Regions from separate parts of the Streptomyces sp. NPDC014801 genome, predicted to be linked through region 1. Evidence: riboswitches for the same ligand, from Rfam matches in the RefSeq annotation. Region 1 holds a riboswitch; each other region holds the start of a gene.
What was found. Region 1 has a riboswitch for cobalamin ahead of cobN (cobaltochelatase subunit CobN). Riboswitches for the same ligand answer to the same signal wherever they lie in the genome.

Region 1 (5,748 bases):
CCGGCAGGATCGTCAGCACCTCCTCGCCCTCCGCCAGCGGGGCCCCCAGCCGGGCAGCCGCCGCGCTCACCGACGTCACACCCGGGATCACCTCGGTGTCGTACCGGCCGGCGAGCCGCTTGTGCATGTGCATGTAGGAGCCGTAGAACAGCGGGTCGCCCTCGGCGAGCACGGCGACCGTACGGCCGGCGTCCAGATGGGCGGCAAGGCGCGCCGATGCCTCGGCGTAGAACTCCTCCATCGCGCCCCGGTAGCCGCCGGGGTGGTCGGTGGTCTCGGTCGTGACCGGGTAGACCAGCCGCTCCTCGATATGGTCCTCGCGGATGTGCCCGGCGGCGATCGACCGCGCGATCGACCGGCCGTGGCGGGCACTGTGATAGGCGATCACGTCCGCCTCGGCGATGACCTCCACCGCCCGCACCGTCATCAGCGACGGGTCACCGGGGCCCAGCCCCACCCCGTACAGCTTGCCGCTCACTCTTCCTCACTCGCGATCGCGTTGAGGGCCGCCGCCGCGATGGCGCTGCCACCCCGGCGGCCACGGACCACCAGGTGCTCGAGACCCGAGGGGTGGTGCGCGAGGGCGTCCTTGGACTCGGCGGCGCCCACAAACCCCACAGGTACACCGATGACAGCGGCCGGCCGCGGCGCGCCATCCTCGATCATCTCCAGCAGGCGGAAAAGCGCGGTGGGCGCGTTGCCGACGGCGACCACCGCGCCCTCCAGCCGGTCGCGCCACAGTTCCAGGGTGGCGGCGCTGCGCGTGGTCCCCAGCTTGCGCGCGAGGTCCGCCACGGACGGGTCGGACAGCGTGCAGAGCACGTCGTTGCCGGCCGGGAGCCGCTTGCGGGTCACACCGCTGGCCACCATCTGCACGTCGCAGAAGACGGGCGCGCCCGCGCGCAGCGCCTCGCGGGCCCGGGCCACCACACCCGGCGTGTACGCCAGGTCCCGGACCAGGTCGACCATCCCGCAGGCGTGGATCATCCGGACCGCGACCTGCGAGACGTCAGCGGGCAGACCCGCGAGGTCCGCCTCCGCGCGAATGGTGGCAAAGGACTGGCGGTAGATGGCCGCGCCGTCCTTCTCGTACTCGAACACCGTGCTCCTAGTCATCCGTGGGGTCCGTGCTCGCCGCAGCCAGGGCGGCAGCGAGCTGCGAGGGATCGTCGATGGTGCGGGCGGTGCCCTCACGTCCGCCTCGTACGGCGGTGATCCGGTAGCCGCCGTCCCCGGTGGCGACGGCGTCGACGTGGTCGCCGAGCGGCCGGCCGCAGCGCCGCTCGCAGCCGGAGAGGTAGACCGGGAGGCTGCCGCTCGCGCCGAGGGCTCCCACCGCGTCCGCCCTGACATCCGCTCGCGACTTGGCGCACCCCGGCCGCCCGATGCAGGCACCGACCCGCAGCCAGGCAGACGCCGGATCGGTGATCAGTCCTGTGGCGGCCAGATCGGTGAGCCGCTTGGCCGGGGTCGCGGGCAGCACGACGCCCCGCCAGGGCGTCAGCCGCAGCTCGTGCGACGCGGCGGCCGTCAACTCCGCCCACTGGACGGCACTGACGCGGCCCAGCGGGGCGAGGACGGACACACCCCCCGAATGCGCGATCGCGCCAGGCCGTGGCTGTGCTCCGACGGGCCACGGTGCGACCACAGAACTCGCGGCAGGCGTCCAGCGCACCACCTCGGCGGCCAGGCCGTCTCCCCGGTCCGGGAGTTCGGCCACCCGCCACGCCTGTCCGCGGCTCGCCTTGAGGAAGGCTTCTGCGGCGAGGAGTGCCGCCGCGGGTGCCTCGTCGGCGCTGACGCGGGCAAGGCGGCCGCAGGAGCCGATGCGCATCCAGGCGTTCCCGTCCGGTGCCGCGCGCACCGTCACGTCCGCGTCGAGGCCGGCGACGTCCCCCCGCCCGTCGTCGAGGGCGAAGAGGAAACGCCCCGACAGGCCCGTCGCGGTGTCGCTCGCGCACAGCAGAGCGTCCAGCTTCCGCAGCCAGGGACGTACGTCGGTGTGCCCGTCTGCGTCCAGTCCGGACAGGGGGGAGGCGACGATGTTGCGGATCCGCTCGTGCCGCGCAGAGGGCAGCAACCCCGTCGCGGTGAGCCGGTTCGCCAGTTCCCCACCGCACCCGCCGGCGAGCCCCCGCAACTGCACGTTGCCCCGAGAGGTCAGGTGCAGCTCGCCGTCCCCCAACTCGAGTGCCGCCTGCCCGAGAGCCCGAGCCTGATCGACGCTCAACACCCCACCGGGAACGCGCACTCGGGCCAGCGCACCGTCCCCCGCGGCATGCAGACGCAGCGCCCCCGGGCAGGCGTCACCGCGGTCCCGGAAGGCCGCTGCGGCCTCGGGCGACGGAGGTACGGGTGCCGTAGACATGGCGGCGAGCATACCGATGATCAGACCGAAGGTATGCCCCGCACTGGTGTGGTGCCCCTTACTATGCTCCTCGGTGGATCATCCGGTCCACCTCGCCAAGACGGCGACAGGGGAGGAAGCCCGGTGCAAATCCGGCGCGGTCCCGCCACTGTGAACCCGCCACCTCCATGGACGGGTGAGCCAGGAACTCCCGCCGTCCGACACCACCCGGGGCGCGGACCCCGAGGAAGGCCAGACGCCGCATGATCCTCCTGCTGTCGACGTCCGACACCGACCTGCTCAGCGCCCGAGCGGCCGACGGCCCGGTCGCATACCGCTTCGCCAACCCGGCCCGCCTCGACCTGGACGAACTCCCCGCCCTCCTGGACGGCGTAGGCCTGGTCGTCGTCCGCCTCCTGGGCGGACTGCGCGCCTGGCAAGACGGGCTCGACCTGCTGCTGGCCGACGGCCGGCCCGTTGTCGTCCTCACCGGCGAACAGGCTCCCGACGCCCAGCTGATGGCCGCCTCCACCGTCCCCGTCGGTATCGCGGCCGACGCCCACGCCTATCTCGCGCACGGAGGCCCGGCCAACCTGGAGCAGCTCGCCCGTTTCCTGTCGGACACGGTCCTGCTTACCGGCCACGGCTTCGATCCGCCGGCACCGGCCCCCACCTGGGGCCCGCTGGAGCGGCCGGCCCCGGCAGACCCGGGCGCCCCCAAAATCGCGGTGCTCTACTACCGCGCCCACCACATGAGCGGCAACACCGCCTTCGTGCACGCCCTGTGCGACGCGATCGAGGAGGCCGGGGGCAGGCCGCTGCCGCTCTACGTCGCCTCCCTGCGCGCCCCCGAGCCGGACCTGATCGACGAACTGCGCGCCGCCGACGCCATCGTCACCACGGTGCTGGCCGCCGGCGGCACCAAACCCGCCGAGGCGTCGGCCGGCGGCGACGACGAGTCCTGGGACGCGGGCGCCCTCACCGCCCTCGACGTGCCCATCCTCCAGGCCCTGTGCCTGACCGGCTCGCGCTCCACATGGGAGGCCAACGACGAGGGCGTCTCCCCGCTCGACGCGGCCAGCCAGATCGCCGTCCCCGAGTTCGACGGCCGCCTGATCACGGTGCCGTTCTCCTTCAAGGAGATCGACGCCGACGGCCTCCCGGCCTACGTCGCCGACCCCGAGCGCGCCGCCCGCGTCGCCGGGATCGCCGTACGCCACGCACGCCTCAGGCACATCCCGGCCGCCGACAAGCGCCTGGCGCTCGTCCTGTCCGCGTACCCGACCAAGCACTCCCGGATCGGCAACGCGGTCGGACTGGACACCCCGGCCAGCGCCGTCGCCCTGCTCAGGCGTCTTCATGAGGAGGGCTACCACTTCGGCGCCGAGGACATCCCCGGGCTAGCCTCCGGTGACGGCGACGAACTGATCCGCGCGCTCATCGAGACGGGCGGACACGACCAGGACTGGCTCACCGAAGAGCAGCTGGCCCGCAACCCGGTGCGGATCCCGGCCGCCGACTACCGCCGCTGGTTCGCCACCCTGCCCAAGGACCTGCGGACAGCCGTCGAAGAACACTGGGGGCCGGCACCCGGTGAGATGTTCGTCGACCACAGCCGCAACAAGGACGGCGACATCGTCCTCGCCGCCCTGCACTACGGCAACCTGCTGATCCTCATCCAGCCCCCGCGCGGCTTCGGCGAGAACCCCATCGCCATCCACCACGACCCCGACCTCCCGCCCTCCCACCACTACCTGGCCGCCTACCGCTGGATCGCCGCCCCGCAGTCCGAAGGCGGCTTCGGCGCGGACGCGATGATCCACCTCGGCAAGCACGGCAACCTCGAATGGCTGCCCGGCAAGAACGCAGGCCTGTCCGCCGCCTGCGGGCCCGACGCCGCCCTCGGCGACCTCCCGCTCATCTACCCGTTCCTGGTCAACGACCCCGGCGAAGGCACCCAGGCCAAGCGCCGCGTCCACGCCACCCTCGTCGACCACCTCGTCCCGCCCATGGCCCGCGCCGACTCCTACGGCGACATCGCCCGCCTGGAGCAACTCCTCGACGAGTACGCCCAGATCTCCGCGATGGACCCGGCCAAGCTGCCCGCGATCCGCGCCCAGATCTGGACCCTCATCCAGGCCGCCCGCCTCGACCACGACCTCGGCCTGGACGACCGCCCCGACGACGACGGCTTCGACGACTTCCTCCTCCACGTCGACGGCTGGCTCTGCGAGGTCAAGGACGCCCAGATCCGCGACGGCCTTCACACCCTCGGCACCCCGCCCACCGGCCCCGACCGCGTCAACCTCGTCCTCGCCATCCTCCGCGCCCGCCAGATCTGGGGCGGCACCACCACCCTGCCCGGCCTGCGCGAGGCCCTCGGCCTCGACGAGTCCTCGGCGACCCGCACCACGGCCGACGAGGCGGAGGAGACGGCACGGGCATTGGTGCAGGCCATGGAGGACGCCGACTGGGACCCGGCCGCCATACCCACCGAACACGGCGAACAGGTCGCGGCCATCCTGGCGTTCGCCGCCCGCGAGGTCGTCCCACGCCTCGCCGCCACCACCGCCGAACTCGACCACGTCGTCCACGCCCTGAACGGCGGCTTCGTCCCCGCCGGCCCCTCCGGCTCCCCACTGCGCGGCCTGGTCAACGTCCTGCCGACCGGCCGCAACTTTTACTCCGTCGACCCCAAGGCCGTCCCCTCCCGCCTCGCCTGGGAGACCGGCCAGGCCCTCGCCGACTCCCTGCTGCAGCGCTACCGCACCGACAACGGCGACTGGCCCAGCTCCGTCGGCCTGTCCCTGTGGGGTACCAGCGCCATGCGCACCGCCGGCGACGACGTGGCCGAGGCCCTCGCCCTGCTCGGCATCCGTCCCGTATGGGACGACGCCTCCCGCCGCGTCACCGGCCTCGAACCCATCCCGTACGAGGAGCTGGGCCGCCCGCGCATCGACGTCACCCTGCGCATCTCCGGCTTCTTCCGCGACGCCTTCCCGCACACCATCGGGCTCCTGGACGACGCCGTACGCCTGGCGGCCTCCCTGGAGGAACCGGCCGAGATCAACCACGTCCGGACCCACGTGCAGGCAGACCTGGCGGCTCACGGCGACGAGCGCCGCGCCACCACCCGCATCTTCGGCTCCCGCCCCGGAACGTACGGCGCCGGACTGCTCCAGCTCATCGACTCGCGCGACTGGCGCACCGACGCCGACCTCGCCGAGGTCTACACCATCTGGGGCGGCTACGCCTACGGCCGCGACCTCGACGGCCGCCCGGCCCGCGAGGACATGGAGACGGCGTACAAGCGCATCGCCGTCGCGGCCAAGAACACCGACACCCGCGAGCACGACATCGCCGACTCCGACGACTACTTCCAGTACCACGGCGGCATGGTC
Region 2 (5,748 bases), on a different contig from region 1:
GTCCGCGGCGACCGGGAGGCCGGTGGGCGGGGCCGTCACAGGACGATCCACCCGCCCCGCTGGACTAGACCAGCACAGGCGGCGACGGTATACAGAGGAGATCACGGAGCGTGCGGAGGCGCCCACCGAGGTCCGCCCTCACCGAGCCGTGCCACGATGTGAGCCCGCGGCCGATGGCGTGTCGGCCGCTTCGGCACCGGAGCCGGGAAGGCAGAGCATGAGCACCGACGTCAGCAGTGCGGAGAACGACAGTGGCGCCACCGTCCGTACCGCGCGCGTGCCCAAGTACTACCGCCTGAAGAAGCACCTGCTCGACATGACCGAGACGATGCCGCCCGGCACCCCGGTCCCGCCCGAGCGGACGCTCGCGGCGGAGTTCGACACCTCCCGCACGACCGTGCGCCAGGCCCTGCAGGAGCTCGTGGTCGAGGGCCGGCTGGAGCGCATCCAGGGCAAGGGCACGTTCGTGGCCAAGCCCAAGGTCTCGCAGGCGCTGCAGCTGACGTCGTACACGGAGGACATGCGCGCCCAGGGCCTGGAGCCCACCTCGCAGTTGCTGGACGTCGGGTACATCACCGCCGACGAGCGGCTCGCCACGCTGCTCGACATCACCGCCGGCGGCCGGGTGCTGCGCATCGAGCGGCTGCGCATGGCCAACGGCGAGCCGATGGCGATCGAGACGACCCACCTCTCGGCCAAGCGGTTCCCGGCGCTGCGCCGCTCGCTGGTGAAGTACACGTCCCTGTACACCGCGCTCGCCGAGGTCTACGACGTCCACCTCGCCGAGGCCGAGGAGACCATCGAGACCTCGCTGGCCACCCCGCGCGAAGCCGGCCTGCTCGGCACCGACGTGGGCCTGCCGATGCTGATGCTCTCCCGCCACTCCTTCGACCGGCACGGCGAGCCGGTGGAGTGGGTGCGCTCGGTCTACCGGGGCGACCGCTACAAGTTCGTGGCCCGCCTGAAGCGCCCTCAGGACTGACGCCCCGGGGGGCCCACCTCGCCCCCCCACCGAGGCGGCCCGGCAGCGGCCCGGCAGCGGGCCGCCGGATCGCGGCGGCATCGCGGTCGTATAACGGTCACGGATGTCAACGACCGTTATACGGACGAGGGGTTCCGTTCCTGCTACACCTGACCTAGATTTCCTGCGCATTGCACAGGTGATCAGTGAGGGGACGGAGCCGCGCGATGTCGAATGCGCCAGATGTGTCCAGACCGGCGGTGGTGACGCCCGTGCGCGTCGTCATCGCCCTCTGCCTTGTCGCGCCCTTCGTGGCGATGCTGTGGGTCGGTAGTTACGCCAAGGTGGACCCGGCCTTCATCGGGATCCCGTTCTTCTACTGGTACCAGATGCTGTGGGTGCTCATCTCCACGGCACTGACGATGATCGCTTACAAGCTGTGGCAGCGTGACCAGCGCGCCCGCGCGTCCCAGAAGGGCGGTGCGGACAAGTGAAGGACGGCGTGAACGGCGTCGCACTCGGCGTCTTCATCTTCTTCTTCCTGCTCGTGACCGTCATGGGCTTCCTGGCGGCCCGCTGGCGCAAGGCCGAGAACGAGCACAGCCTCGACGAATGGGGCCTGGGCGGACGGTCGTTCGGCACCTGGATCACGTGGTTCCTGCTCGGCGGCGACCTGTACACGGCGTACACCTTCGTCGCGGTGCCGGCGGCGATCTACGCGGCGGGCGCGTCCGGCTTCTTCGCGGTGCCGTACACGATCCTCGTCTACCCGCTGATCTTCACCTTCCTGCCCCGGCTGTGGTCGGTGTCGCACAAGCACGGGTATGTGACGACGTCGGACTTCGTGCGCGGCCGCTTCGGGTCCAAGGGACTGTCGCTGGCCGTGGCCGTCACCGGCATCCTGGCGACGATGCCGTACATCGCGCTCCAGCTCGTCGGCATCCAGGCCGTGCTGGACGTGATGGGCGTCGGCGGCGGCGAGAACACCAACTGGTTCGTCAAGGACCTGCCGCTGCTGATCGCGTTCGGCGTGCTGGCGGCGTACACGTACTCGTCGGGTCTGCGGGCCCCCGCGCTGATCGCGTTCGTGAAGGACGCGCTGATCTACCTCGTCATCGCGGTGGCGATCATCTACATCCCGATCAAGCTGGGCGGTTTCGACGACATCTTCGCCAAGGCGGGCGACGCGTTCAGCCAGGTCAACCCGACCACGGGCAAGCCGCGGGGCGCGCTGGCCTCGGGCGAGGCACAGCAGTGGACCTACGCCACGCTGGCGCTGGGCTCCGCGCTCGCGCTGTTCATGTACCCGCACTCGATCACCGCGACGCTCTCCTCCAAGAGCCGTGAGGTGATCCGCCGCAACACCACGATCCTGCCGCTGTACTCGCTGATGCTGGGCCTGCTCGCGCTGCTCGGCTTCATGGCGATCGCGGCCGGGATCAAGGTGCAGAACGGCCAGCTGGCCATCCCGCAGCTGTTCGAGACCATGTTCCCGGACTGGTTCGCGGGCATCGCCTTCGCGGCGATCGGCATCGGGGCGCTGGTCCCGGCGGCGATCATGTCGATCGCGGCGGCGAACCTGTTCACGCGCAACATCTACAAGGACTTCATCAAGCCGGACGCGACGCCCGAGCAGGAGACCAAGGTCTCCAAGCTGGTGTCCCTGCTGGTGAAGGTCGGCGCGCTGGTCTTCGTCCTGACCATGGACAAGACGGTCGCCATCAACTTCCAGCTGCTCGGCGGCATCTGGATCCTGCAGACCTTCCCGGCCCTGGTGGGCGGCCTGTTCACGCGGTGGTTCCACCGCTGGGCGCTGCTGGCGGGCTGGGCGGTCGGCATGGTCTACGGCACGCTGGTGGCCTACGGCGTGCCCTCGCCGACCAACCCGAGCCAGAAGCACTTCGGCGGCTCCGCCAAGGAGATCCCCGGCATCGGCGAGATCGGCTACATCGGCCTGACGGCGTTCGTCCTCAACGTGGTCGTGACGGTCGTGCTGACCTTCGTCCTGAAGGCCCTGAAGGCGCCCGAGGGCACGGACGAGACCCGGCCGGAGGACTACACGGCCGACGCCGGCGACCCGGGCGTCCAGGTCGAGTTGCCGCCGGCCACGGCGGGCGCCGGTCACTGACCGGTCCGCGCACCCGCGCTCCGGTCACCGTCCGGTCCGCGCACACGGGCCGCCGGGAAATCCGGCGGCCCGTTGTCGTACCCGTGCGGCACACTCACCCCATGGACATCCGGATCCGCCCGGCCGACCCCGCCGAGTACGCCGTGCTCGGGGAGATCACCGCCCGGGCCTATCTCCACGACGGGCTGCTCGACTTCGGCGAGAGCGACACCTACCTCGACGAGCTGCGCGACGTCGCCCGGCGCGCCGCCGCGGCCCAGGTGCTGGTCGCCGCCGACGACAGCGGCACGGTCCTCGGCGGCGTCACCTTCGTCCCGGCCGGCGGCCCCATGGCCGACATCGCCCGCCCCGGCGAGGCCGAGATACGGATGCTCGCGGTGGCCCACGAGGCGCGCGGCCGGGGCACCGGCGAGGCGCTGGTGCGGGCCTGCGTCGAGCGCGCCCGGGCGGTCGAGGGCTGCACGGCCATCGTGCTGTCGACCCAGCGGACCATGCGCGCCGCCCACCGCATCTACGAACGCCTGGGCTTCGTCCGCACGCCCGAGCGGGACTGGAACCCCCTGCCCGAGCTGGACGACATCATGCTGCTCACCTACGAGCTGACGCTGTGACACCACCGGGACACAACATCTGGGGGTGACGCGACAGCCCGGCACTAGATGTATGCTCATGCTCGCTGTCGCCGCAGGGGAATCCGGTGCGAATCCGGAACTGTCCCGCAACGGTGTACTTGTGCATGTCCGTTCCCCGGCCCCGCCCGGAAACGCCGTGCCCAGGAGTCAGTCCGAGGACCTGCCGACAGTGCACCCGGCCACCCGGCCGGTGTGCCCTGACGTCCGGGCCTCGCGGAATGGGCCGGTGGACGCGGCGCCCCGTGCGCTCGTGTGCTGCCCCCTGCCCTCGCCGAGGCCCCGTGCCGAGCGAGGGAGAGCCCCACGTGACCATCGCGCCCGCCGATCCGGCTTCAGCCGGCGCATCGCTCACCGACGGTCCCGGTGCCGCGCTGCTGCGGACCCTGACCGAGCTGACCGCCGACCTCCCCGACACCGACCCCGGCCGGGTCGCCGCCGCGGCGCTGCGCGGCCGGTCGGCGCACGCCGACGAGGCGGAACTGCGGGAACTGGCCACCGAGGCCGCCGCCGGACTCATCTCCGAGGACCCGGCCTACTCCCGGCTCGCCGCCCGCCTGCTCACCCTCGCCATCCGCGCGGAAGCCGCCTCGCAGGGCGTGACGTCCTTCACCGACTCCGTGGCCGTGGGCCACCGCGAGGGTCTCATCGCCGACCGGACCGCCGACTTCGTGCGCCTGCACGCCGGGCGGCTCGACGCGCTGATCGACACCGGCGCCGACGACCGCTTCGGCTACTTCGGCCTGCGCACGCTGTACAGCCGCTACCTCCTGCGGCACCCGATCACCCGCAAGGTCGTCGAGACGCCCCAGCACTTCCTGCTGCGGGTGGCGAGCGGGCTGGCCGAGGACGACACGGCCCGGGCGGTCGACGAAGTCGCCGCGCTCTACGGGCTCATGAGCCGCCTGGACTACCTGCCCTCCTCCCCCACCCTGTTCAACTCCGGCACCCGGCACCCGCAGATGTCGTCCTGCTATCTCCTGGACTCCCCGCGGGACGAACTGGACTCCCTCTACGAGCGCTACCACCAGGTCGCCCGGCTCTCCAAGCACGCCGGCGGCATCGGGCTGTCGTTCTCCCGCATCCGCAGCCGCGGTTCGCTGATCCGGGGCACCAACGGGCACTCCAACGGCATCGTGCCGTTCCTGAAGACCCTGGACGCCTCCGTCGCCGCCGTGAACCAGGGCGGGCGGCGCAAGGGCGCGGCCGCGGTGTACCTGGAGACCTGGCACTCGGACATCGAGGAGTTCCTGGAGCTGCGGGACAACACCGGTGAGGACGCCCGCCGCACCCACAACCTGAACCTCGCGCACTGGATCCCGGACGAGTTCATGCGCCGGGTGAACGCCGACGAGATGTGGTCGCTGTTCTCCCCGGCCGACGTGCCGGAGCTGGTCGACCTGTGGGGCGAGGAGTTCGACGCCGCCTACCGCAAGGCGGAGCAGGCGGGCCTGGCGCGGAAGACGATCCCGGCGCGCGAGCTGTACGGCCGGATGATGCGCACCCTCGCGCAGACCGGCAACGGCTGGATGACCTTCAAGGACGCCGCCAACCGCACCGCCAACCAGACCGCGCTCCCGGGCCACGTCGTGCACTCCTCCAACCTGTGCACGGAGATCCTGGAGGTCACCGACGACGGCGAGACGGCGGTGTGCAACCTGGGGTCGGTGAACCTCGGCGCCTTCGTCGACGCGGCGGCCGGCGACATCGACTGGGCGCGGCTGGACGGCGCCGTCCGCACCGCGGTCACCTTCCTCGACCGGGTCGTCGACATCAACTTCTACCCGACCGAGCAGGCGGGCCGCTCCAACGCCCAGTGGCGCCCGGTGGGCCTGGGCGCGATGGGGCTGCAGGACGTCTTCTTCAAGCTGCGCCTGCCGTTCGACTCCCCCGAGGCGAAGGCGCTGTCCACCCGGATCGCCGAGCGGATCATGCTCGCCGCGTACGAGGCCTCCGCCGACCTCGCCGAGCGCAACGGCCCGCTGCCGGCCTGGGAGAAGACCCGCACCGCGCGGGGGGTGCTGCACCCC
Region 3 (5,748 bases), on a different contig from region 1:
AACATCCCGAGCTTCTTGTTGTACGAGGCGATCTCCCGCTCCCCCTGGTAGACCTGGATCGTCACCGACGGCTGGTTGTCCTCCGCCGTCGTGAAGATCTCCGAACGCCGCGTGGGGATCGTCGTGTTGCGTTCGATGAGCTTGGTCATGATGCCGCCCTTGGTCTCGATCCCGAGGGACAGCGGGGTGACGTCCAGCAGCAGGACGTCCTTGACCTCGCCCTTCATCACTCCGGCCTGCAGCGACGCGCCGACCGCGACGACCTCGTCCGGGTTGACGCCCTTGTGCGGCTCCTTGCCGGTGAGTTCCTTCACCAGCTCCGTGACGGCCGGCATCCGGGTCGATCCGCCGACCAGCACCACGTGGTCGATGTCCTTGACGGAGATCCCCGCGTCCCGCACCGCGTTCTGGAACGGCCTCCGGCAGCGCTCCAGCAGATCCGCCGTCAGCTGCTGGAACTGCGCCCGCGTCAGCTTCTCGTCCAGATGCAGCGGCCCCTCGGCGGAGGCGGTGACGTAGGGCAGGTTGATGGTGGTCTCGGTCGACGACGACAGCTCCATCTTCGCCTTCTCCGCGGCCTCCCTCAGCCGCTGCACGGCCATCTTGTCCTTGCCGAGGTCCACGCCGTAGTGGTTCTTGAAGGTGGTGACGAGATGGTCGACGATCCGCTGGTCCCAGTCGTCACCGCCGAGGTGCGTGTCCCCGTTGGTGGCCTTGACCTCGATGACGCCGTCGCCCATCTCCAGCAGCGACACGTCGAAGGTGCCGCCGCCGAGGTCGAAGACGAGCACCGTCTGGTCGTTCTCCTTGTCCAGCCCGTACGCGAGCGCGGCGGCCGTCGGCTCGTTGATGATCCTGAGGACGTTCAGGCCGGCGATCTCCCCGGCCTCCTTGGTCGCCTGGCGCTGGGAGTCGTCGAAGTACGCCGGCACGGTGATCACGGCGTCGGTGACGTCCTCCCCGAGGTAGGCCTCCGCGTCCCGCTTGAGCTTCTGCAGCACCCGCGCGGAGATCTCCTGCGCGGTGTACCGCTTGCCGTCGACGTCCCCCTGTTCCGGGAACCGCCAGCCGTGATCGCCCACGTGCCGCTTGACGGACCGCGCCGTGCGCTCCACGTTGGTCACGGCCTGCCGTTTGGCCACCTCGCCGACCAGCACCTCGCCGTTCTTGGCGAAGGCGACGACGGACGGGGTGGTGCGGGCGCCCTCCGTGTTGGTGATGACGGTGGGCTCACCGCCCTCCAGGACCGAGACCACCGAGTTCGTGGTGCCGAGATCGATTCCCACCGGACGCGCCATCGGGCTCTCCCTCCTCGGGTGCCGCAGCTGCGGGGATACGCCTGGTTCACCTGGTTCACCCCATTTTCCTGCATCCGTCGTGAGCAGGTCGCGGTCGGGGAAGATTTTTCCGGCCGCTCCGAACACAACCCGCCGTCCCTGCGTACTCCTGTCCGTACGTCCCTGCGACCGGACACCGACAGGAGGCATGGTGCGACTCTCGCGGAACGCGACGGGAACCCTCTTCGTGGGCGGCGCCCTCGGCCTGACCCTCGTGGCGCTCGCCTATCCCGCCATGCTGGGCGTGCAGACGGTGTCCAGCGACACCTCGCGGGTGATCGCGAACACCCAGTGGGGGCCGCTCACCGAGGGCGACCGCGACTTCGTGGTGAAGGTGCGCGCGGCCGGCCTGTGGGAGTATCCCGTGGGCCAGATGGCGTTGAAGAAGAGCACCGACAAGGCGGTCCTCACCGCCGGGCGGCACCTGATCGACGGGCACGCGGCGCTGGACATCACGTGCCGCCGTATCGCGCCGATGCTGAACATCACACTGCCCAACCTGGCCAGCCCCCAGCAGCAGGGCTTCATCGCCACCCTCAACGCGGACACCGGCCGGCAGTTCGACTCCGACTTCGCCAACATCCTGCGCATCACCCACGGCTCGATCTTCAACACGATCGCGAAGGTCCGCTCCACGACGAAGAACACGCTGGTGCGCGCGCTCGCCGACCAGGCGAACGACACCGTGCTGGACCACATCACGGTCATGGAGAAGACCGGTCTGGTCAACTTCGACCAGGCCCTCTTCCAGCAGACCGCCCCGCCGAAGCTGCCCTCGACCGACGTCACGCCGCCACCCCCGGCCGCGGGCCAGCCGCAGGTGGTGCTGCCCCCGCCGCCGAACGCGACGTCCACACCCGTCGCCCTGCCCGGCGACCCGGCGCCGAGCCCGACGGTGCGCTAGCGCGCCGACCTCCGGCGGCCCGGCCGACGCCGCCGCCGACCGGGCCGCCGGAGGCCGTCAGCTCGTGTCGGCGGCACACTGCGCGAGCAGCGCCCGTACGTCCTCGTCGACCACCCGGTAGCGGACGATCCGGCCCTCCTTCTCCCCCGCCACGGTGCCGGCCGCCCGCAGCAGCCGCAGGGCCTGCGAGACGGCCGGGTCGTTCATCCCGGTCGCGATCGCCAGGTCGGACACGGCGAGCGGGCCGGTGCGGTGCAGGGCGAGCAGGAGGGCGAGCCGGTTGGGGTCGGCCAGCAGGGAGAAGCGGTCGGCCCAGGCACGCACGTGAGCGGCGTCGCCGATGGCGGCGATGGCGTCACAGACGCGGTGGCCGTCGATGGTCCGGCGGTCGGCGCGGTCGGGGGGCACGAGGTGCATGCCGGCATTCTCCCGCCCCGACCCCGACCCCCGGCGCGCGGGCCCGGCGCGCGGCCCCCACCTCGTCCGCCCCGCCCGTAGGCACCGGAAGGCGGACCGGGCCCCGGGAGGCGACCCGGACCCGGGCAGCAGGCCTCAGGAGATGACCCGGACCCGGGCAGGAGGCCCGGTCGCAAACCCCCAGGGGCACCCCCGAAGGTGCCCCGCCCCCCTCCCCCAGGGGTACTCCCACAACCACCCCGGACGTGACCCGCGCCCCCTCTCCTCTGTGATCTTGGATACCTGCTCAGCTGTGCAGCTATGCAGAAGAGGTCCCGGACCCCTACCGTGGGCGGGCCGTGGTGTTCGGGAAGTCGGTGTGGAACCGACGCGGCCCTCGCCACTGTGATCGGGGAGTTCACGTCCCGTCCGGCCGTGTGCCGGGCCACTGGTCGTACGACCGGGAAGGCAGGGACGACGGACGCACGACCCGTCAGCCAGGAGACCGGCCACGGCAGCTCACGAAGTGATCCACGAGGTGCTGGAGCGTGACCGGATGACCCTGCCCGACCCTGCCCCGACGACCGCCAAGGCCCAGTTCGCCTGGCGCCGCGAGGACACCCTGAAAACGGCCGGCCTGATGGCCGTCATCGCGGCACTGCACGTCGTCGCGTTCGGGATCCTCTTCCTGCTCGTCGTACCCGGCCACTACGAGGTCGGCTCCAAGGCCTTCGGCATCGGACTCGGCGTCACCGCCTACACCCTCGGGGTGCGGCACGCCTTCGACGCCGACCACATCGCCGCCATCGACAACACCACCCGCAAGCTCATGGCCGACGGCAAGCGGCCGGTGTCCGTGGGCTTCTGGTTCGCGCTCGGGCACTCCAGCGTGGTCGTCGCCCTCGCCGTGATGATCGCGGCGGGCACCCAGCTCGCCGACCGGGTCACCAATGAGGGGTCCACCACCCACCAGGTGCTCGGCTTCCTCGGCACGACCATCGCCGGCGGCTTCCTCTACCTCATCGCCGCGCTCAACCTGGTCGCCCTGGCCGGCATCCTGAAGGTGTTCCGTTCGATGCGGGCCGGCACGTACGACGAGACCGAGCTCGAACGCCACCTGGACTCGCGCGGTTTCATGAACCGCTTCCTCGGCCGGCTCACCCGCTCCATCTCCCGGCCGGGCCAGATGTACCCGCTGGGCTTCCTGTTCGGCCTCGGCTTCGAGACCGCCACCGAGGTCACGCTGATGGTGATGGCCGGCTCGGGCGCGGCGGCCGGACTGCCCTGGTACGCGATCCTGTGCCTGCCGCTGCTGTTCACGGCGGGCATGTGCCTGTTCGACACCCTGGACGGCACGTTCATGAACTTCGCCTACCAGTGGGCGTTCTCCAACCCGGTGCGCAAGGTGTTCTACAACCTCGCCATCACCGGCCTGTCCATCGCCGTCGCGTTCGTCATCGGCACGATCGAGCTGGTCGGCGTGCTGCACGACAAGTTCGACCTGCACGACGACGTCACCGGCTGGATCGCCGGGATCGAACTGGACAGCGTCGGCTACCTCATCGTCGCCCTGTTCGTGCTGGTGTGGGCGGTGGCGATCGGCTACTGGCGGATCGCCAAGGTGGAGGAGCGCTGGTCCCCGCCCTCCGCCACCACCGCCGCCGACTAGGGGGTGTCGGGAGAGTCCCTCAGCGCTCCACCGTGTCCAGGTACAGCTTCACGTAGCGGTCGACGTCGACCTCCAACGCGACGTCGACCAGCGGCTGTTCACGGGCGCCCTCGTGGATCTCGGACTCGCCCGGCCGGGGGCGCCGGTCGACGATGGTCTGTCCGCGGCCCGGCCCGGGGGCCAGCGACACCTCCACCGGCAGGGGACGGGTCGTCAGCCCGGCCGGGTCGGCGACCGCGCACACCGCGCCCGCGTCGCCGAGCCCGCCGGCCTCCTCGGCCTCCGGGGCGCCGCCCTGCGTGGTCGGCCGGTGGGCCAGCAGCTCTCCGGCCAGCCGGGTGCCGGGCTCGCCGCTCCCGCGCATCCGGTGCACGTCCGTGGCCGGCACCACGACCCGCATGAACACGTCCAGGCCGTACATGGTGATCGGCACGCCGGCGCTCAGCAGGATCGCCGCGGCCTCCGGGTCGTGCCAGACGTTGAACTCGGCGACGGGAGTGGCGTTGCCGGTGGTGACCGCGCCGCCCATGAAGACGATCCGCTCGATGTTGCGGGTCACCTCCGGGTGGGTGCGCAGCAGCAGCGCGATGTTCGTCAGCGGCGCGGTCGGCACGAGGGTGACCGGGCGGGGGCTGGCGAGGATCTCGCGGCGCAGCAGCGTCACGGCGTCCACGTCGGCGGGACGGCGGGTGGGTGCGGGCAGCCCCAGGTCGCCCATGCCGTCGCTGCCGTGCACGTGCCGCGCGGATCGCGCCGGCTCGATCAGCGGCCGCTCGGCGCCCCGCGCCACGGGGATGTCCGGCGCCCCCGCCTGCTCCAGCACGGTCAGCGTGTTGCGGACGACCCCGTCCACGTCGGTGTTCCCCGCGACACAGGTCACCGCGCGCAGGTCCAGGCCGGGATGGCGTACGGCGAACAGCAGGGCGAGCGCGTCGTCGACGCCGGTGTCGCAGTCGATGATCACAGGAATGGGCTGACCGTCCACCAGAACTCCTTCCGTCCCCTCCGACGATAGGCGCCCGCCCCCACGAACCCGGCTCCGCCACCCGCACGGGCCCTCTCGGCCCGGCACGCCACCCCCGCCCGGCCGCCGAGCCCGCCGTACCCCCGGCCGCCCAGCGCGCCGTACCCTCCCGGCCGCCGGGCGCCGCCGCACGACCGGCCGCCCAGCCCGCCGTACCCCCGGCCGCCGGGCTCGCCGTGCCTCAGGCGACCGGGCTCGCCGCCCGCGTCCTCAGTCCCACAGGGCCGCGCCGCGGGACCGGGTCGCCGCGAGGGCCTGGTCCAGGAGGACCGGCAAGGGCACGGGGGACGGGCGGCGGCCGTCGCGGAGGCGGACCGAGAGGTGGCCGCCGACGGCCTCACGGGGGCCGATCACCGCCTGGTACGGCACGAGACGGGCCGCCCTGATCCGCGCCCCCAGGGTGCCCTCCTCGACGGCG
Region 4 (5,748 bases), on a different contig from region 1:
GCGAGTTCGCGCGGCTTGTGGGTGCGGGTGTCGCGGCCCGCGACCGTGACGCGGCCGCGCAGGGTGCCGCCCGTGAAGTGCGGGACGAGCCCGCTCACCGCGCCCAGGACGGTCGACTTGCCGACGCCGGACGGGCCGACGAGCAGCACGAGTTCGCCCTCGGGCACCTCGAAGTCGACGCCCCGGACGGTCGGTTCCGGCTCCCCGTCGTAGGTCACGGAGACGTTCTCGAAGCGGATCACGACGGCTCCTCCTCGGGCGTCGACCCGGGCCTTCTTCTGGGTTCTCTTCCGGGCGTCTTCCCGGCGGACGGTTCGCGGGCGGCCGGGGCCAGGAACGCGGGCAGCAGGCCGAGCAGCGCGGCCGCCGCCGGCCACAGCGGCAGGGCGGGCGCGGCCAGCGGGACCACGCCGGGGTGCAGGGCGGGGGAGTCGGCGAGGACCAGCAGCGCGGCCACGGCGACCCCGCTCGCGGCGACCGACAGGGCGCGCGCGTCCCACGGGTCGGGGCGGTAACGGGTGCGCGCGGTACGGCGGCCGCCGAGCCACAGGCCGGCCAGCGCCGCGGCGACCCCGCCGCACAGCACCGGCAGCCCGTAGCGGCCGCCGTCGGCGGTCAGCAGACCGTAGGTGCCGGCGCACACCCCGAGCAGCCCGCCCAGGGTGAGCGCGGCCGTCGTACGGCGCACCCGGGCGGGCACGGCGGCCGTCCTGCCGTACCCGCGAGCGTCCATCGCGGCGGCCAGTGCCACCGACCGCTCCAGCGCGCCCTCCAGCACCGGCAGGCCGACCTGCAGCAGCCCGCGCAGGCCCCGGTCCGGGCGGCCGCGCAGCCGGCGCGCGGCCCGCAGCCGCTGCACGTCCGCGATCAGGTGCGGGGCGAAGGTCAGCGCGACGACCACGGCGACGCCCGTCTCGTACAGCGCGCCCGGCAGCGACTTCAGCAGCCGGTGCGGGTTGGCGAGGGCGTTCGCCGCGCCGACGCAGACCAGCAGCGCGGCCAGCCGCAGGCCGTCGTACGCCGCGAACAGCAAGCCCTCGGCGGTGACCCGGCCGCCGAGGCGAATGCCCTGCGCCCAGTGCGGCAGGGGGACCTCGGGCAGCGTGACGACGACGTGCGTGCCGGGGATGGGGGAACCGAGGACGACGGCGAAGAAGAGGCGTACGGCGAGGACGGCCAGGGCGAGTTTGAGGAACGCGGAGTAGGAGCGGGCCCAGGGGGCGTCGGTGCGGCAGGTCGTCACGACGTACGCGGAGACGGCGACGAGGAGGGCGAGCAGGAGGGGGTTGGTGGTGCGGGTGGCGGCGGTGCCTAGGCCGAGGGCCCACAGCCACCAAGCGGCGGGGTGGAGGGTGGGGTGAGCTGTCCTGGTGGGTGCGGTGACCGCCGTGGGGTGCGGTGCCCGGCGTTCGGCTGTGCCGCGTGTCCCGGTGAGCGCCGTGGGGTTCTGCTGCCCGGCGTTGCGGGGTGCCGCAGCGCCCACCCTCCCCCAAGCACCTCCGACAAGCTCCGGTGCAGGGGGGACCCCCATCGCCCCAGCGGCACGATTGCCCGCTGCTGCGTCGGCTCGATTGCCCGCTGCTCTCTGGGGGTTAGGGGTGTGGGCGTCGTCAGTCATGGTGGTGGCGGCGGCGGGATTGCCAGGTGGCTGCTGCTGCCAGGGTGAGTACCGCCGCGCCGGCCGCTATCAGGCCCACCGACGGGCCGTCGGAGGACTTCCCGGGCTCGGGGGCGGCCGTGGGAGTCGCCTTGGCGGAGACCTGTTCGCCGCAGCCGCGCCCGGGATAGCCGGCGATGGCGCACAGCAGGGCGTTGGTGTCGTAGCGCAGGGGGCTCGCGACGGCGGCCAGGGCCTCGGCCGTCGTGGCGTCCTCGGGGACGCGGGCGCACGCCGTGCGGGCGGCGGGCGGGCGTTCGCCGGACGGGGCGTCGGCGGCCGTACCGAAGTCGATGACCAGCGCGACGCGCTTGTGGCCGTCCTGGGCCGGCGTCCGCGCGCAGATCGCCGCGAAGTCGGCGGCACCGCGTGGTCGTTGCGCGGAGGAGGAGTCCTCGCTCACCGCGAACCGGAAGCCCTGCACCGCGCCGTCGGCCGGGCGGGCCGTCGACGGGCCCTGCGTGGCGTAGGTCCACGTGCCGCCGTCGCGCTCCCAGAACGACCAGTACCGGTAGCCGACGGCCCGCGCCTGGCCCGCCGCCACCAGGGGCAGCAGCAGGGCCAGGCACAGCACGGCGGCGCGGCGGATCACTTGCCGCGCCCCTTGCGGCCGCTGATCAGGAAGCCCGCGCCGATGCCGGCGACCAGGCAGACGCCGACGAACCACCACACGCCGAAGGGCGAGTCGTCGTCCTTCTCGCTCTTCTCGGCCGTGTCGGCCTTCTGCCCGGCGGCCTGCGGGGCCGGGCCGGTCGCGTTCAGGCCGGCGACCAGGTCCTGGCCGCCGAAGTGGCGCGGGTCGGCGCCCGCCGTGTGCGCGGCGAGGATCAGCTGGGCGTAGGCGGCGGGGCCGCTCTGCCTGGCCCAGGCCGCGCCGTTCTTCTCCAGCCACGCCAGCGGCTTGGCGGCGCTCGCCGCACCGCCCTGCGCGGCGAGCGCGACGACGGCGTCGGCGGTGTTGCCGTAGTCGGGCTGCGCGGTGGCGCCCGGCATGGCGGAGGTCAGGTGGCCGTCCTTGGCCACCGCCTGCGCGAGGTAGGCGGCGCCGTTGGCGGCGGCCTGCGCCGGCGTGCGGGCGTCCTTGCAGACCGCCTCGGCCCGCGGGCCCGCCGTGGTCACCAGGCCCTTGCCCAGCACGCCGAGGACACCCGCCGCGGTCGCGTCCGCGTTGGCGGCGAGCTTGCCGGCCTTGTCGGGCTGGAAGGCGAAGGCGCCACCCTCGGCGCACGGCAGAGCGAGCTTCAGCAGGGCGTCGGAGGGCGACTTGCCGTCCTTGGTGACGCTCTCCGGCTTCTCCCCGGCCGCGGCGAGCGCGCCGACGACCACGGAGGTGGAGTTGGCGTCGCTGGCACCGCCCGCGGTGTAGCCCCAGCCGCCGTCCTTGTTCTGCACGGACTTCAGCCAGGCGATCGCCTTGCCGGTCACGGCGTCGTGGCCGCCGAGCGCGGCGAGGGCCTGCACGGCGGCGGCGGTCTGGTTGGTGTCGACCATCGTCTTGGCGTCGCACGGCTTGGCCGGCTCCGCGCGGAACGGGGCGAACGCGCCGTTCGCGCACTGCTGGCCGGTGAGCCAGTCCACGGCCTTGCCGGCGGGCTTCACCCCGGCGGTGTGCTGCGCGAGCAGGGCGAGCGACTGGCGCCACACGCCGTCGTACGTCGGGTCGGCGGTGCCGTACAGCCCGGACGGCAGGGCCGGTGACGGGGACGGGGCGGGCGACGCGGCGACGGCGGGCGCGGCGGCGCCGAGCACGGCGACGGCGGCGACGGCCGCGGCGCTGCGACGGACATTCATGATCGGCGGCTGCCTCTCCCTGGACGGGAGCCGGGCAGCGCGGGAGGACCCCGGGCGGCTCGGCTCCGTAGACCTCGACGGTGCGTGAGCCGTTCACGTCCGCGCAGGGCGATCCGGCTCGCCGTCGATGGGCGGCTCACGGTTGCGGGTCAGCGCCGGAATTGCACCGGCTTCCCCCTGTACGGGTGTGATGACGACGCCGCTACTTTACCGGGCCGTAGGAAGGGTCCGAGGGGCGGCCCGGTGGCGGCCCGGGGGCGGCCGAGGGCGGCCCGGTGGCGGCCGCCCGGGGTGACGCTCGCCCGGCCGCGCACGCCCCCCGCGGATCGCCGCCGCCCTGGCTCAGGAGGGACCGTTCTTCGTTTTATTCGATTGCCGCCGCCCTCCCGGGGCCGATAGGAAGCGGGCATGCTCAAAGGCGGCAAGGTCGGGCTCCGGGCCCGGCACGAGGACGACATCCCCGTACTGCGGGCCGAGCTCTTCGACGACGTGGTCAACGCCTCGCGGGCCGAGGCCGGTCCGTGGCGTCCCGTCATGCCCGGTGCCAAGGACCCGCGGCTGGAGCCGGACCCCGCCCAGCAGGGGAGCGTCCCGTTCTCCGTCGTGGAGCTGCAGGGCGGCACGCTGGTCGGCATGGCGAACCTGTGGGGCATCGACACCCACAACCGCTGCGCCCACATCGGGCTGGGCCTGCTGCCGTCCTGCCGCGGCAAGGGCTACGGCAGCGACGTCGTCGCGGCGCTGTGCCACTACGGCTTCGTCGTGCGCGGCCTGCACCGGCTGCAGATCGAGACGCTCGCGGACAACACCGCGATGCTGCGCGCCGCCGAGCGCAACGGCTTCGTCCGCGAGGGCGTGCTGCGCTCCTCGGCGTGGGTGATGGGCGAGTTCGTGGACGAGGTGCTGCTCGGGCTCCTCGCCCGCGACTACCGGCCCGACGCGCGGCGGTAGTCGCCGGGTCAGGGCGCGGCCGGCCCCGCGGCGTCGGCCTCGGTGAGGTCGATGAGCCGGCACACCGTCTCTATGTCGACCTTGACCTGGGCGATGGAGGCGCGGCCCGACAGCCAGGTGATCAGCGCCGAGTGCCAGGTGTGCTCGATGACGCGGACCGCGGACAGCTGGGCCGGGCCCGGGTCCTGAAGGCCCATCGCGTCCAGGATGATCGCCGTCGTCTGCCGCGAGACCTGGTCCACCTCGGGGGAGACACTGCGGTCCGCGAAGGTCAGCGCGCGGACCATGGCGTCGGCGAGGAGCGGCTCGCGCTGCAGGCCGCGGAAGGCGCGCATCAGCGTCTCCGCCACCCGCTCGGCCGCGCTCGCGCCCGCCGGCGGCCTCTTGCGGAGCGTGCCGTGCATGTGCTCCAACTGGTCCTGCATGATGGCCACCAGCAGATGGATCTTGGACGGGAAGTAGCGGTACAGCGTGCCCAGCGCCACCTGCGAGGCCTCCGCGACCTCCCTCATCTGCACCGCGTCGAAGCCGCCCCGGCCGGCCAGCTGCGCGCTCGCCCGCAGGATGCGGCGGCGGCGCTCCTCCTGACGCTCGGTGAGCGGTGAGGTGGCGGGGCGCGTGGTAGGGGCGTGCGCAGGCATGGGTCCCGTCCGTGACAGTCGGTGAGGGCGTGCGTTCGGACAGCATGGCAGCCGCGCGCCCGTGGCGTGAATCACCTGATCCACTGCTTACAGCGTCGCTACCTGCCGGTAGATTCGGAGCCTCCTGAGCGATCAAGTCTGAAACTTGTTCTAGATTAGCGTCCCGGCGTAATCTCGCGGGACAGTGCAGGCAGAGAGGGGCCCGGAGTGACCGCTGAGGCCAGTCGGACGGGGTCCCGTGCGGACCGCGCCGCGGACGGCGGGCGACCGCTCGACATCGCGCTCCTGACCTACAAAGGGAACCCGTTCTGCGGCGGACAGGGCGTCTACGTCCGCCACCTCTCCCGCGAACTGGCCCGCCTCGGCCACCGCGTGGAGGTCATCGGGGCCCAGCCCTATCCCGTCCTCGACGAGGGCGAGGACTACGCCGGCCGGCTGAGCCTCACCGAGCTGCCGAGCCTCGACCTCTACCGCCAGCCCGACCCCTTCCGCACCCCCAAGCGGGACGAGTACCGGGACTGGATCGACGCCCTCGAGGTCGGCACCATGTGGACCGGCGGTTTCCCCGAGCCGCTGACGTTCTCGCTGCGCGCCCGCCGCCATCTGCGCGCCCGCCGCGGCGACTTCGACGTCGTCCACGACAACCAGACGCTCGGCTACGGCCTCCTGGGCGACATCGGCGCCCCGCTGGTGACGACGATCCATCAC

Region 2: another riboswitch for cobalamin. It lies ahead of ACF1AL_RS25170 (ribonucleoside-diphosphate reductase subunit alpha); the one in region 1 lies ahead of cobN (cobaltochelatase subunit CobN).
Region 3: another riboswitch for cobalamin. It lies ahead of ACF1AL_RS23300 (HoxN/HupN/NixA family nickel/cobalt transporter); the one in region 1 lies ahead of cobN (cobaltochelatase subunit CobN).
Region 4: another riboswitch for cobalamin. It lies ahead of ACF1AL_RS03125 (prenyltransferase/squalene oxidase repeat-containing protein); the one in region 1 lies ahead of cobN (cobaltochelatase subunit CobN).

The regions. Positions count from the first base shown of each region.
Region 1 covers NZ_JBIBXG010000024.1:14,962-20,709, reverse strand. Annotated here, with positions in the region: gene ACF1AL_RS38330 (precorrin-2 C(20)-methyltransferase) at 1-478, opposite strand, end outside; gene ACF1AL_RS38325 (precorrin-8X methylmutase) at 475-1,116, opposite strand; gene ACF1AL_RS38320 (cobalamin biosynthesis protein CobG) at 1,109-2,380, opposite strand; cobalamin riboswitch at 2,425-2,579, shown strand; gene cobN (cobaltochelatase subunit CobN) at 2,611-5,748, shown strand, end outside.
Region 2 covers NZ_JBIBXG010000010.1:292,518-298,265, reverse strand. Annotated here, with positions in the region: gene ACF1AL_RS25190 (GntR family transcriptional regulator) at 218-982, shown strand; gene ACF1AL_RS25185 (DUF3311 domain-containing protein) at 1,189-1,455, shown strand; gene mctP (monocarboxylate uptake permease MctP) at 1,452-3,089, shown strand; gene ACF1AL_RS25175 (GNAT family N-acetyltransferase) at 3,191-3,700, shown strand; cobalamin riboswitch at 3,746-3,904, shown strand; gene ACF1AL_RS25170 (ribonucleoside-diphosphate reductase subunit alpha) at 4,027-5,748, shown strand, end outside.
Region 3 covers NZ_JBIBXG010000009.1:311,566-317,313, forward strand. Annotated here, with positions in the region: gene dnaK (molecular chaperone DnaK) at 1-1,298, opposite strand, end outside; gene ACF1AL_RS23290 (DUF4142 domain-containing protein) at 1,525-2,241, shown strand; gene ACF1AL_RS23295 (ArsR/SmtB family transcription factor) at 2,299-2,658, opposite strand; cobalamin riboswitch at 2,981-3,166, shown strand; gene ACF1AL_RS23300 (HoxN/HupN/NixA family nickel/cobalt transporter) at 3,194-4,306, shown strand; gene ACF1AL_RS23305 (nucleoside hydrolase) at 4,326-5,291, opposite strand; gene thrS (threonine--tRNA ligase) at 5,541-5,748, opposite strand, start outside.
Region 4 covers NZ_JBIBXG010000001.1:707,943-713,690, forward strand. Annotated here, with positions in the region: gene ACF1AL_RS03110 (ABC transporter ATP-binding protein) at 1-242, opposite strand, end outside; gene ACF1AL_RS03115 (energy-coupling factor transporter transmembrane component T) at 239-1,531, opposite strand; gene ACF1AL_RS03120 (SCO2322 family protein) at 1,611-2,249, opposite strand; gene ACF1AL_RS03125 (prenyltransferase/squalene oxidase repeat-containing protein) at 2,246-3,448, opposite strand; cobalamin riboswitch at 3,534-3,672, opposite strand; gene ACF1AL_RS03130 (GNAT family N-acetyltransferase) at 3,857-4,399, shown strand; gene ACF1AL_RS03135 (TetR family transcriptional regulator) at 4,408-5,040, opposite strand; gene ACF1AL_RS03140 (glycosyltransferase family 4 protein) at 5,248-5,748, shown strand, end outside.